2 regions of the Rossellomorea marisflavi genome follow, and region 2 is predicted to be linked to the other one. Evidence: a T-box and tRNA genes for the amino acid it is inferred to sense, from the RefSeq annotation. Region 2 holds a T-box; the other holds one or more tRNA genes.
The links. The T-box of region 2 lies ahead of leuS (leucine--tRNA ligase). A T-box ahead of a tRNA ligase gene usually reads a tRNA of that ligase, here a tRNA-Leu.
Positions count from the first base shown of each region.

Region 1: it encodes a tRNA-Leu, which carries the amino acid that the T-box ahead of leuS (leucine--tRNA ligase) is inferred to sense. The anticodon was not compared.

Region 1 covers NZ_CP081870.1:103,763-108,174, forward strand. Annotated here, with positions in the region: rRNA gene K6T23_RS00540 (23S ribosomal RNA) at 1-2,084, shown strand, start outside; rRNA gene rrf (5S ribosomal RNA) at 2,198-2,314, shown strand; tRNA gene K6T23_RS00550 (tRNA-Val) at 2,324-2,399, shown strand; tRNA gene K6T23_RS00555 (tRNA-Thr) at 2,506-2,581, shown strand; tRNA gene K6T23_RS00560 (tRNA-Lys) at 2,641-2,716, shown strand; tRNA gene K6T23_RS00565 (tRNA-Leu) at 2,727-2,811, shown strand; tRNA gene K6T23_RS00570 (tRNA-Gly) at 2,815-2,889, shown strand; tRNA gene K6T23_RS00575 (tRNA-Leu) at 2,901-2,989, shown strand; tRNA gene K6T23_RS00580 (tRNA-Arg) at 3,005-3,081, shown strand; tRNA gene K6T23_RS00585 (tRNA-Pro) at 3,086-3,162, shown strand; tRNA gene K6T23_RS00590 (tRNA-Ala) at 3,171-3,246, shown strand; rRNA gene K6T23_RS00595 (16S ribosomal RNA) at 3,408-4,412, shown strand, end outside.
Region 2 covers NZ_CP081870.1:3,135,367-3,139,778, reverse strand. Annotated here, with positions in the region: gene K6T23_RS16365 (GntP family permease) at 1-911, shown strand, start outside; gene K6T23_RS16360 (3-hydroxybutyrate dehydrogenase) at 927-1,703, shown strand; T-box leader at 1,836-2,053, shown strand; gene leuS (leucine--tRNA ligase) at 2,146-4,412, shown strand, end outside.

The DNA of each region.
Region 1 (4,412 bases), 1.3 Mb from region 2:
TGGTTCTCTCCGAAATAGCTTTAGGGCTAGCCTCATGTTGTAAGAGTCTTGGAGGTAGAGCACTGTTTGGACTAGGGGCCCTCATCGGGTTACCGAATTCAGACAAACTCCGAATGCCAAAGACTTATCCATGGGAGTCAGACTGCGAGTGATAAGATCCGTAGTCGAAAGGGAAACAGCCCAGACCACCAGCTAAGGTCCCAAAGTATACGTTAAGTGGAAAAGGATGTGGAGTTGCTTAGACAACCAGGATGTTGGCTTAGAAGCAGCCACCATTTAAAGAGTGCGTAATAGCTCACTGGTCGAGTGACTCTGCGCCGAAAATGTACCGGGGCTAAACGTATCACCGAAGCTGTGGATTGACACCGTTTGGTGTCAGTGGTAGGAGAGCGTTCTAAGGACTGCGAAGCTAGACCGTAAGGACTGGTGGAGTGCTTAGAAGTGAGAATGCCGGTATGAGTAGCGAAAGATGGGTGAGAATCCCATCCACCGAATGCCTAAGGTTTCCTGAGGAAGGCTCGTCCGCTCAGGGTTAGTCGGGACCTAAGTCGAGGCCGATAGGCGTAGACGATGGACAACAGGTTGATATTCCTGTACCACCTTTCTTCCATTTGAGCAATGGGGGGACGCAGGAGGATAGGGTAAGCGCACTGCTGGATATGTGCGTCTAAGCAGTTAGGCTGATGATGAGGCAAATCCCATCATCGTGAAGGCTGAGCTGTGATAGCGAGCGAATTATAGTAGCGAAGTTCCTGATTCCACACTGCCAAGAAAAGCCTCTAGCGAGGAAGATGGTGCCCGTACCGCAAACCGACACAGGTAGGCGAGGAGAGAATCCTAAGGTGAGCGAGAGAACTCTCGTTAAGGAACTCGGCAAAATGACCCCGTAACTTCGGGAGAAGGGGTGCTCTGGTAGGGTGCAAGCCCGAGAGAGCCGCAGTGAATAGGCCCAGGCGACTGTTTAGCAAAAACACAGGTCTCTGCGAAGCCGTAAGGCGAAGTATAGGGGCTGACGCCTGCCCGGTGCTGGAAGGTTAAGAGGAGTGCTTAGCGCAAGCGAAGGTGCGAATCGAAGCCCCAGTAAACGGCGGCCGTAACTATAACGGTCCTAAGGTAGCGAAATTCCTTGTCGGGTAAGTTCCGACCCGCACGAAAGGCGTAACGATCTGGGCACTGTCTCAACGAGAGACTCGGTGAAATTATAGTACCTGTGAAGATGCAGGTTACCCGCGACAGGACGGAAAGACCCCGTGGAGCTTTACTGTAGCCTGATATTGAATTTTGGCACAGCTTGTACAGGATAGGTAGGAGCCTTGGAAGCCGGAGCGCTAGCTTCGGTGGAGGCGTCGGTGGGATACTACCCTGGCTGTGTTGACATTCTAACCCGCGCCCCTTATCGGGGTGGGAGACAGTGTCAGGTGGGCAGTTTGACTGGGGCGGTCGCCTCCTAAAGAGTAACGGAGGCGCCCAAAGGTTCCCTCAGAATGGTTGGAAATCATTCGCAGAGTGTAAAGGCACAAGGGAGCTTGACTGCGAGACCTACAAGTCGAGCAGGGACGAAAGTCGGGCTTAGTGATCCGGTGGTTCCGCATGGAAGGGCCATCGCTCAACGGATAAAAGCTACCCCGGGGATAACAGGCTTATCTCCCCCAAGAGTCCACATCGACGGGGAGGTTTGGCACCTCGATGTCGGCTCATCGCATCCTGGGGCTGTAGTCGGTCCCAAGGGTTGGGCTGTTCGCCCATTAAAGCGGTACGCGAGCTGGGTTCAGAACGTCGTGAGACAGTTCGGTCCCTATCCGTCGTGGGCGCAGGAAATTTGAGAGGAGCTGTCCTTAGTACGAGAGGACCGGGATGGACGCACCGCTGGTGTACCAGTTGTCTTGCCAAAGGCATCGCTGGGTAGCTATGTGCGGAAGGGATAAGTGCTGAAAGCATCTAAGCATGAAGCCCCCCTCGAGATGAGATTTCCCATCACTTTATGTGAGTAAGATCCCTGAAAGATGATCAGGTAGATAGGTCAGAGGTGGAAGTGTGGCGACACATGGAGCTGACTGATACTAATCGATCGAGGACTTAACCAAAGTAAGACGAAGGAGGCGCTTCGCGTCTCCCGGACTGGACGATACGCCGGTAATGATTGACTATCAACCCTTTATCTAGTTTTGAAAGAACAATTCTTTCAATGGAATACCTGTCTGGTGACATTGGCGAAGAGGTCACACCCGTTCCCATGCCGAACACGGAAGTTAAGCTCTTCAGCGCCGATGGTAGTTGGGGGATCTCCCCCTGTGAGAGTAGGACGTCGCCAGGCGGTACATACGGAGGATTAGCTCAGCTGGGAGAGCATCTGCCTTACAAGCAGAGGGTCGGCGGTTCGATCCCGTCATCCTCCACCATAGTTTTTTCACGAAGCGTTAGCGAAGTGAAAATAACGTACCATAAAGAAGCTTTAACCTTTGCAATGTAGCTAAGGCAAAGCAAAAAGAATACACCATACACCTTGCCGGTGTAGCTCAACTGGTAGAGCAACTGACTTGTAATCAGTAGGTTGGGGGTTCAAGTCCTCTTGCCGGCACCACTTTTTTATGTTCTTTTGTATTTTCTTATGGGTATTTGTCCATTATAGAAAAGCAGCACGAGCCATTAGCTCAGTTGGTAGAGCATCTGACTTTTAATCAGAGGGTCGAAGGTTCGAATCCTTCATGGCTCACCATTTATATCATGCGGGTGTGGCGGAATTGGCAGACGCACCAGACTTAGGATCTGGCGCCGCAAGGCGTGGGGGTTCAAGTCCCTTCACCCGCACCATATGCGGAAGTAGTTCAGTGGTAGAACACCACCTTGCCAAGGTGGGGGTCGCGGGTTCGAATCCCGTCTTCCGCTCCATAATTGCCCTAGCCGGGGTGGCGGAACTGGCAGACGCACAGGACTTAAAATCCTGCGGTAGGTGACTACCGTACCGGTTCGATTCCGGTCCTCGGCACCAGTGAATTTCATATATGCGCCCGTAGCTCAATTGGATAGAGCGTTTGACTACGGATCAAAAGGTTAGGGGTTCGACTCCTCTCGGGCGCGCCATAATCGGGAAGTAGCTCAGCTTGGTAGAGCACTTGGTTTGGGACCAAGGGGTCGCAGGTTCGAATCCTGTCTTCCCGACCACTTTCTTTGGGGCCTTAGCTCAGCTGGGAGAGCGCCTGCTTTGCACGCAGGAGGTCAGCGGTTCGATCCCGCTAGGCTCCACCAATAAAATCATAAAAAAGTGTTGACAACTTGGTTGGAAACATGATAAGATGATTAAGTTGCTCAAGAAAAGCAACGAACATTTGAACCTTGAAAACTGAACAAAACAAGACAAACACGTCAACGTTAATTCTAGATTTATTTTAAAAGAGCTATTCAAACTTTTTATGGAGAGTTTGATCCTGGCTCAGGACGAACGCTGGCGGCGTGCCTAATACATGCAAGTCGAGCGGATCGATGGGAGCTTGCTCCCTGAGATCAGCGGCGGACGGGTGAGTAACACGTGGGTAACCTGCCTGTAAGACTGGGATAACTCCGGGAAACCGGGGCTAATACCGGATAACACCTACCCCCGCATGGGGGAAGGTTGAAAGGTGGCTTCGGCTATCACTTACAGATGGACCCGCGGCGCATTAGCTAGTTGGTGAGGTAATGGCTCACCAAGGCGACGATGCGTAGCCGACCTGAGAGGGTGATCGGCCACACTGGGACTGAGACACGGCCCAGACTCCTACGGGAGGCAGCAGTAGGGAATCTTCCGCAATGGACGAAAGTCTGACGGAGCAACGCCGCGTGAGTGAAGAAGGTTTTCGGATCGTAAAACTCTGTTGTTAGGGAAGAACAAGTGCCGTTCGAATAGGGCGGCGCCTTGACGGTACCTAACCAGAAAGCCACGGCTAACTACGTGCCAGCAGCCGCGGTAATACGTAGGTGGCAAGCGTTGTCCGGAATTATTGGGCGTAAAGCGCGCGCAGGTGGTTTCTTAAGTCTGATGTGAAAGCCCACGGCTCAACCGTGGAGGGTCATTGGAAACTGGGGAACTTGAGTGCAGAAGAGGAAAGTGGAATTCCAAGTGTAGCGGTGAAATGCGTAGATATTTGGAGGAACACCAGTGGCGAAGGCGACTTTCTGGTCTGTAACTGACACTGAGGCGCGAAAGCGTGGGGAGCAAACAGGATTAGATACCCTGGTAGTCCACGCCGTAAACGATGAGTGCTAAGTGTTAGAGGGTTTCCGCCCTTTAGTGCTGCAGCTAACGCATTAAGCACTCCGCCTGGGGAGTACGGTCGCAAGACTGAAACTCAAAGGAATTGACGGGGGCCCGCACAAGCGGTGGAGCATGTGGTTTAATTCGAAGCAACGCGAAGAACCTTACCAGGTCTTGACAT
Region 2 (4,412 bases):
TATTCAAGCAGGCGGATCTTCCAAGGCGCTTCATCCCGGCTGCCCTGGCCCTCGGGTCCGTCACCTTCACGATGACGTCTGCCGGATCTCCGGAGATCCAGAACTGGATCCCGATTGAATATCTTGGAACCACACCTTATGCCGGATGGGAAGTCAGCATCATCGTCGCGGTCTTCATGGCCTCGTTCGGCTACTGGTGGTTGAAACGCATGATCAAGAAAGCACTGGCCAAAGGGGAGCGTTTTGAAGCGAGAAAAGAAGATCCAATCATCGATGAAGGGCGTCCGCTTCCGAATCCGATCATGGGTCTGATCCCGCTCCTCGTCGTCCTTGGATTATCCTTTGCTTTCCATGATTCTTTGAAGCAATCGGCGCTCATCATCGCCCTACTTGGCGGTGTCATCACGACGTATCTTCTGAACAGGAAGTATTTCAAAGGCTTCTGGGGAGCGGTATCTGAAGGAACGGTCGGTGCACTGATCGCCATCGGAAACACGGCAGCAGTCGTCGGTTTCGGCGGTGTGGCCAAAGCGGTTCCTGCGTTTGAAACGGCTGTTACAGCTATGACGAACATCCCAGGGTCTCCATTGATTGGGGGAGCGATAGCGGTCAGTGTCATTGCCGGTATGACGGGATCATCCTCGGGTGGTCAGGCAATCGCGCTGCCACTGCTCGCGCCTCACTACATGGATATGGGTGTGAATCCGGAAGCACTGCACAGGGTCGTATCGATTTCGTCCGGGGCATTGGATTCCCTGCCGCATAATGGCTATGTCGTCACGACGATCCGTTCGATCTGTAATGAAACCCATGAAGCGGCCTATGGGGCTGTAGGGGCATTGACGGTCATCGTGCCAGCGATAGGGGTGGTCATTGCCATCATCCTATTCTCACTTGGATTAGGTATTTAAGAAAGGAGTTCCATCATGGTAGAAAATAAAATCGTATTCATCACAGGAGCTGCGCAAGGCATCGGGTATGAGATCGGCAGGGAGTTCGCGGTCAAGGGAGCGAAGGTCGTCCTGACCGATCTTGATGAAAAGAAAGTGGAAGAAGCTGCAAGCTCCCTCCGTAAAGAGGGCTTCGAGGCCAAAGGCATTAAATGCGACGTGACGTCCGAAGAGGATATCCGCGGAGCAGTAAACAGGACGGTGGAGGCATACGGTCGGGTCGATGTGCTGATCAATAATGCAGGGCTTCAGCACGTCGCCCATATCGACGAATTCCCCACCGAAAAGTTTGAACTGCTCATCAAAGTGATGCTCACCGCACCCTTCATGGCCATCAAGGCGGTATTGCCCCATATGAGGGATCAGCGGTGGGGACGGATCATCAATATGGCTTCCATCAATGGCCTCATCGGTTTTTCCGGCAAGGCTGCGTATAATTCGGCGAAGCACGGCGTCATCGGGTTGACGAAGGTTGCCGCACTTGAAACGGCAGACCAGGGGATCACGGTCAACTCCGTATGCCCGGGGTATGTCGATACCCCCCTCGTCCGGAATCAGCTCGCAGACCTTGCCTCCACTAGGGGAGTGGAGATCGATAAGGTCGTAGAAGAAGTGATTTACCCCCTTGTTCCTCAGAAGCGCCTTCTCGATGTGAAGGAAATTGCGGATTACACCCTATTCCTCTGCAGTGATGCGGCGAAGGGCGTGACCGGTCAATCGGTCGTACTCGATGGGGGCTACACCGTCCAATAGAAGATCGAAAGCGGCGTTCCCCCGGTGTGACAGGTGAACGCCGCTTTTCCTGTTATTTGGACCCCAAGAATAAAAAGGGCTTGCGTGAAGGTATACAATTGACTAAAATAGACCATATATATGATAGTACTATATGAGACGTTGATCAGGAGTAGTAATGATGAGTCCCGGAGCAGAGAGTTGACGGCTGGTGAAAGTCAATCGGAAGACCTCATGAACTCGCCTGTTGAGTCGCAGATCTGAATGGAGTAGGATCTGCCGTTTGCCGCGTTATGGTTGAATGAAGCTGAGTGCGCGTACACTAATGTGGGTGGTACCGCGGGAGTATAAACCAAACTCTCGTCCCAAATATCTTATTTGGGGCGGGAGTTTTTTGTATTTCAAGGCAATGGCCCCGATCTCCAGCTATCGAAGAAAGTAAAACCACTAAGGAGGTCTCACGATGAGTTTTAATCATAAGCAAGTCGAGACGAAATGGCAGAAACACTGGGAAGAAAACAAGACATTCAAAACGACGGAAGACCCTGGGAAGAAAAAGTTCTATGCCCTTGATATGTTCCCATATCCTTCTGGAGCCGGGCTTCATGTAGGACATCCGGAGGGCTTCACGGCGACGGACATCCTCTCAAGGATGAAGCGCATGCAGGGCTACAATGTCCTCCACCCGATGGGCTGGGACGCATTCGGCCTACCGGCTGAACAATATGCACTGGATACGGGGAATGATCCTGCCATCTTCACGGAGCAGAACATCAACAACTTCCGCAGACAGATCAAATCCCTCGGGTTCTCTTATGACTGGGACCGCGAAGTGAATACAACGGATCCGGATTACTATAAATGGACGCAATGGATCTTCCTTAAGCTGTATGAAAAAGGTTTGGCATACGTGGACGAAGTAGCTGTCAACTGGTGCCCTGCTCTCGGTACGGTCCTTGCCAATGAAGAGGTCATCGACGGGAAGAGCGAACGTGGCGGCCACCCGGTCGAGCGCCGTCCGATGAGACAGTGGATCCTTAAAATCACAGCCTATGCCGATCGTCTTCTCGAAGACCTGAATGATGTGGACTGGCCGGAGAGCATCAAGGATATGCAGCGCAACTGGATCGGACGTTCAGAAGGCGCGGAGGTTGTCTTCAACATCGATGGCCACGATGAATCATTCGACGTATTCACCACCCGTCCCGATACGATCTTCGGCGCAACCTACGCGGTCCTTGCACCGGAGCATCCCCTTGTAGAAAAGATCACAACAGGGGAGCAAAAAGAGAAGGTAGAAGCGTATCTCGACAAAGTGAAAGCAAAGAGCGATCTTGAGCGTACGGATCTTGCCAAAGAAAAAACGGGTGTATTCACCGGTGCCTACGCCATCAATCCGGCGAATGGCAAACAAATGCCGATCTGGATTGCCGACTATGTTCTCATGAGCTACGGTTCAGGAGCCATCATGGCGGTACCTGCACATGATGAACGGGATTATGAGTTCGCAAAAGAATTCGATCTTCCCATCATCGAAGTGGTTTCAGGCGGAGATATCGACAAGGAAGCCTACACAGGAGATGGGGATCACGTCAACTCCGACTTCCTCGATGGATTAGGGAAAGAAGAGGCCATCACAAAGGCGATTGCGTGGCTTGAAGAGAAGAGTATCGGTACGAAAAAAGTGACCTATCGCCTCCGTGACTGGCTGTTCAGCCGTCAACGTTATTGGGGTGAACCGATTCCAATCATCCACTGGGAAGATGGCACGGCCACAGGAGTACCTGAAAGCGAGTTGCCGTTGATCCTTCCGAAGACGACGGAAATCAAGCCTTCAGGCACAGGTGAATCCCCACTTGCCAACATCAGCGACTGGGTGAACGTCACCGATCCCGAAACAGGTAAGAAGGGCCGTCGTGAAACGAACACGATGCCACAATGGGGGGGAAGCTGCTGGTACTTCCTCCGCTACATCGATCCGCACAACAAAGAAGCCCTTGCAGATGCCGAGAAGATGAAGGAATGGCTTCCGGTTGATACGTATATCGGAGGCGCCGAGCATGCCGTCCTTCACCTTCTATACGCACGATTCTGGCATAAATTCCTTTACGATATCGGTGTGGTACCGACGAAGGAGCCGTTCCAGAAGCTGTTTAACCAGGGAATGATCCTTGGTGAAAACAATGAGAAAATGAGTAAATCCAAAGGCAACGTCGTCAACCCGGATCAAATCGTCGAGTCACACGGGGCAGACACACTCCGTTTGTACGAAATGTTCATGGGGCCGCTTGAAGCGTCTGTAGCATGGAGCACAAACGGTCTTGACGGAGCGAGACGATTCCTTGACCGTGTATGGCGCCTCCTTGTGGAAGAAGACGGGCAGCTCAGCGGAAAGGTAACGGACCGTCCGAATGAAAAACTCGATAAAACCTATCATCAAACCGTCAAAAAGGTGACCGAGGATTATGAAGGACTCCGCTTCAACACGGGAATCTCCCAGCTCATGGTCTTCATCAACGATGCATACAAAGCCGATGAACTTCCAAAGGAATATGTCGAAGGCTTCATTAAACTCTTGTCTCCGATCGCCCCTCATATGGCAGAAGAGCTTTGGAGCAAGCTCGGACATGAAGGGACCATTTCATATGAAGCGTGGCCGACATTCGATGAGTCGAAACTCATCGACAACGAAGTGGAAATCGTCCTTCAAGTGAACGGAAAGGTCCGTGC